One region of the Brasilonema angustatum genome, then DNA from elsewhere that is predicted to be linked to it. Evidence: riboswitches for the same ligand, from Rfam matches in the RefSeq annotation. Region 1 holds a riboswitch; the other holds the start of a gene.

Evidence for each region. A riboswitch is a leader RNA that binds a small molecule or an ion and turns the genes downstream of it on or off. The one in region 1 is predicted to bind cobalamin.
Region 2: it holds a riboswitch for cobalamin, as region 1 does, so the genes downstream of both, AC5JM2_RS20400 (TonB-dependent receptor plug domain-containing protein) here and AC5JM2_RS06650 (DUF1636 family protein) in region 1, are expected to answer to the same signal.

What each region holds. Positions count from the first base shown of each region.
Region 1 is NZ_JCACKO010000026.1:30,197-32,597, forward strand. Features, by position in the region: gene AC5JM2_RS06645 (GNAT family N-acetyltransferase) at 60-521, opposite strand; cobalamin riboswitch at 571-714, shown strand; gene AC5JM2_RS06650 (DUF1636 family protein) at 1,054-1,479, shown strand; gene metE (5-methyltetrahydropteroyltriglutamate--homocysteine S-methyltransferase) at 1,664-2,401, shown strand, end outside.
Region 2 is NZ_JCACKO010000118.1:157,440-159,840, forward strand. Features, by position in the region: gene psbA (photosystem II q(b) protein) at 69-1,151, shown strand; cobalamin riboswitch at 1,421-1,593, shown strand; partial or broken gene AC5JM2_RS20400 (TonB-dependent receptor plug domain-containing protein) at 1,613-2,401, shown strand, end outside.

The sequences.
Region 1 (2,401 bases):
CAAAGGTGGAGTTTAGCTACCAGAAGAGGTACGTAAATGGAGGTAAATGAACAAAAAAGTTATTCTTGATACTCCATAAACACAACAGGAACTTTTATCAACCTCTTTCCTAATTGAGATAATCCAAACTTGCGTTTGAGAGATGGTGGTAACTCCTCAAAGGAAATTGCTACAAAGCCAAAGCGACTGTAAAACTGCGCCAGTTTCTCACCCAGACACTCTAAATAAAGTGGTTGAGTCGCTTGAGTAATCAAATGCTGTGTCAGAAAACTCCCCAAACCTCGATTTCTCCAAGCTGGTAAGACAACCAAACTACCGAGTTCTTGTGCACCAGAGAAGTTGCGTAATTGTCCGCAAGCGATTAATTGCTTGTTACATTCTATTACCCAGAATTGCTGCCATCGTATTTGGGTAGGGTCAAGTTTTGCCCCCAGCACCAACAACCGAATAGACCAGATATCCTCAGATGTTGCACTGCGAAGGGTACACTCAGTTGGCAAGGACACATTGTTCTGTTTCATAGTTTTTCTTGATTAATGTCATGTTCGGTATATATATGGAAGTATGGTAAGGTATTGTTAGAAAGTCGGTTCTAATGGGGGTCAGCCATTAGAGGTAACGGGGAAAGTCCGGTGTAAATCCGGCGCTGTCCCGCAACTGTAAAGGAGATAAGTATCTCTCAGCCAGGATGCCCGCCGAAGTTAACTTGTTAGTCCTGCACGTCTGCGAGGTACAGATGAACAATTCCATGAATGTTTTTACAAATTTATACAACCTGCCAGCTTCACGTTCTCATAGTGGCACAGATGCGTTCAAGATGATATCTTGCTACAAAAGGCACGGATATACGATTCGTTGACGGAAAAAATTACGACTCTAGGTATAGCTCTCATTCGTACTAGTTTTTTCTAGGCGTAAATGTCTAGATCTGTTCTTGATAGTTAAGAATGTTTATCAATAGTTTGCTCACACAGTCAGCAAGGCTGGACTTTGGTGTTGGCAACACTGTGTGAGATTTGCGGTTTGAACTTCCTCCCATACACTTCAAAATCAATGATCAACAAACAACATACTTTATTTGTTTGCACGACTTGTGCTAGCACCTGGCAAGACGGCAAGCGAGTTGGTGAAAGTGGTGGTCAACAACTACTACAGCAGCTTCAGGAACTTGGGCAAAACTGGGAGTTGCAAAATAATTTCCCAATTCAGGGAGTTGAATGCATGAGTGCTTGTAATCGATCTTGTGTCATTGCCTTTGCTGCCCAAGATAAATTAACCTATCTGTTTGGCGATTTACCAGTTGATAATAGCGCCGAAGCCATTTTGCAATGTGCCAGTCAATACTACGCTAAACCAGATGGTTCACTGCCTTGGTCAGAACGACCCCAAGCACTGAAAAAGGGGATTTTGGCAAAGATTCCACCACTTAATAAGTGGGCGAAATTAAACCTAACTTGTTGTTCATTGAGGACTGACTAAAAGTTCTCAGTTCCCAATCCCTAGAGCGCCGGTACATTAATCCCAAAAACCCGGTTTATTTGAGTTGAGCATACGAAATATCAAGTTTTTCGACAGAGAGAAACCGGGTTTTTTGCCTCCTTTTTGACTACTGTACCGGCGCTGTAGTACCCAAATCATTAGTTTTCATTCATAAGAGAAACTCATGCAGATTAAAACTTCAACATTAGGCTATCCCCGTATTGGTAAAAACCGGGAAGTCAAGAAATCACTAGAAGCCTTTTGGAGTGGAAAGATAGCAGCAGAATCGCTGTTAAAAACAGTAATAGAAGTTGAAGAAGCTAACTGGAAAACCCAGTTAAATGCAGGTATTGATAAAATTGGAGTTGGAGATACCACACTTTATGACCATGTACTTGACTGGGCGTTTCGTTTTGGTTTAATTCCCGAACGCTTCCAACAGTTTTCCGGCTTAGAACGCTACTTTGTAATGGCACGAGGTCAAGAAGGAATTCCCGCTCTTGAAATGACCAAGTGGTTCGATACTAACTATCACTATCTGGTCCCTGAAATTGCCTCAGAAACCCTGTCAGCAGATTTCAACGACTTTTTAGAAACAGTCCAGCGTGCCCAAAATATATTAGGTAAAAGGGCAATACCCATTATACTTGGTCCCTGTACACTCCTGCGCTTAAGCCGACTGGAATTGAAGACTGACGAGGCGCTATCAAAGCTAATACCACTTTACATCAACCTACTCACAGAACTGAAAAATCTGGGAGTAGACGAAGTGCAAATGCACGAACCTGCCTTAGTTTTGGGTGATGCCAATTCCTGGAAAAAACACTTCCAAACAGTTTATAACTCACTTGATTCTGTAGAACTACCCTTACACCTAGTTACTTACTTTGATGACTTAGGGGAAACCTATCCTTGGGTGATA
Region 2 (2,401 bases), on a different contig from region 1:
AATGACAGGTAAATCACTGACTTACCTGATAAATAACAGTCAAAAAGTTTATCGCACTTATAACAAAAATGACCACAACAATACAACGTCGCGAAGGCGGCAACGTATGGGAGCGGTTCTGCCAATGGATCACCTCCACCGAAAATCGCTTATATGTAGGTTGGTTCGGTGTAGTGATGGTTCCTACCCTTCTGTCTGCTGCCATCTGTTTCATTATCGCTTTTATCGCAGCACCTCCGGTTGACATCGACGGTATCCGTGAGCCAGTTGCAGGTTCCTTAATCTATGGAAACAACATCATCTCTGGTGCTGTTGTTCCTTCCTCCAACGCTATCGGCTTGCACTTCTACCCCATCTGGGAAGCAGCTTCCTTAGATGAGTGGTTGTACAACGGTGGTCCATACCAGCTGGTCGCATTCCACTTCCTTATTGGCATATTCTGCTGGTTGGGTCGTCAGTGGGAACTGAGCTATCGCTTAGGTATGCGTCCCTGGATCTGCGTAGCTTACTCTGCTCCAGTAGCAGCAGCAACCTCCGTATTCTTGATTTACCCCCTCGGACAAGGTTCCTTCTCCGATGGTATGCCTCTGGGTATTGCTGGAACCTTCAACTTCATGTTGGTGTTTCAAGCAGAGCACAACATCCTAATGCACCCCTTCCACATGTTAGGTGTTGCTGGTGTCTTCGGTGGTTCACTGTTCAGTGCAATGCACGGTTCTTTGGTGACCTCCTCCTTGGTTCGTGAAACAACCGAAGCTGAATCTCAGAACAACGGTTACATCTTCGGTCAAGAAGAAGAAACCTACAACATCGTTGCTGCTCACGGCTACTTCGGTCGCTTAATATTCCAATACGCTTCCTTCAACAACAGCCGTAGCTTGCACTTCTTCTTGGCTGCATGGCCTGTCATCGGTATCTGGTTTACCGCGCTGGGTATCAGCACCATGGCGTTCAACCTCAACGGTTTCAACTTCAACCAATCGTTGATTGATTCTCAAGGTCGTGTGATTGGTTCTTGGGCAGATGTGCTCAACCGCGCTAACTTGGGTATGGAAGTAATGCACGAGCGTAACGCTCACAACTTCCCCCTCGACTTAGCTAGCACAGAAGTTACTCCTGTAGCACTTTCTGCTCCTGCTATCAACGGCTAATTCTTAATAGCCTAAGGACGCGAGACATCGCGTCCTCTACAAATGAAAAGCGCCCTTCTCGAATGAGAGGGGCGCTTTTCATTTGATTAATAGATAGGAGTCAAAAATGGATGCAGCGAATGCTCACAATTTGCAGCTCGATAATTGTGGTGACATTGAAAAAGTCAAAGCTACTGATAAATAAGGGTTTTCACGTATCGCTCTATTTGCAACATAACAACAAAGCTAAATGCAACAATTCTTATTTGCATTGATATATTGAGCATGCTAAATTACAGCAAATCCTAGGTTCTGATGGGGTTCAGCCATCAGAGGTAACGGGGAAAGTATGCCTGCGCCACGCCGTAGGCGAACGGTGAAAATCCGACACTGTCCCGCAGCTGTGATGAGACTCAAAATTTTGTCTCTAAGTCAGAATGCCCGCCTGAGGTAATAAACATAAAACCGTCTGCGAGGTACAGATGCCAAATATTCTTTTTAATTACCGTTGTGCGGTAAAAGTCGTTGTGTCTAGTATGAGTGCAATGACGACTTTGATATTGTGGAACTATGCTGTGTGTGCTGGAGAAATTGCACAACCGGAAAAAATAGCACAAAGCATAAGTCCGCCAACAAATGAACAAGAACCACCTATTGAAATTACAGTCACAGGTAAAGTGTTGAATCAGCCTGTTTTCTCTCCCTTTCGTCGAGAGGGGACAGTGAAAGATTCTACCCGTCCAGTCTACGTCATTACAGGTGAAGAAATGGAAGCGCAGGGTGCGCGAACCGTTAGAGAAGCGCTACGATTTCTCCCCGGAATCTTACCTGATGGAACAGTTGGGACAGAAGTGAACGCATTAAGCGGTCAATTTCTTCGGGGTTCTAACTCCGAACAAGTATTGATTTTACTAGATGGGAGACCGATTAATAATCTTGGTGGTGGTGGTTTTGACCTTTCAGAAATCACCACCAACAACATCGAACGAATAGAAGTTTTACCTGGAGGAGGTTCTACCCTATACGGTTCCGATGCGATTGGTGGAGTGATTAACATTATCACTCGCCGTCCGACAGAGAAAGTGACAACACAAGCGGGAGTGACTCTGGGTGCGTATGGACTCAATGAACAGACTATCCAGAATAGCGGGAAAATAGGAGATATTTCTTGGGTTGTGGGATATCACCGCACCGAAGCTGATAATAATTATCCCTTTTCCATCCCAGAAGCCAACTTTGAAGGAACCAGGAAAAACAATGACACTCTCTAC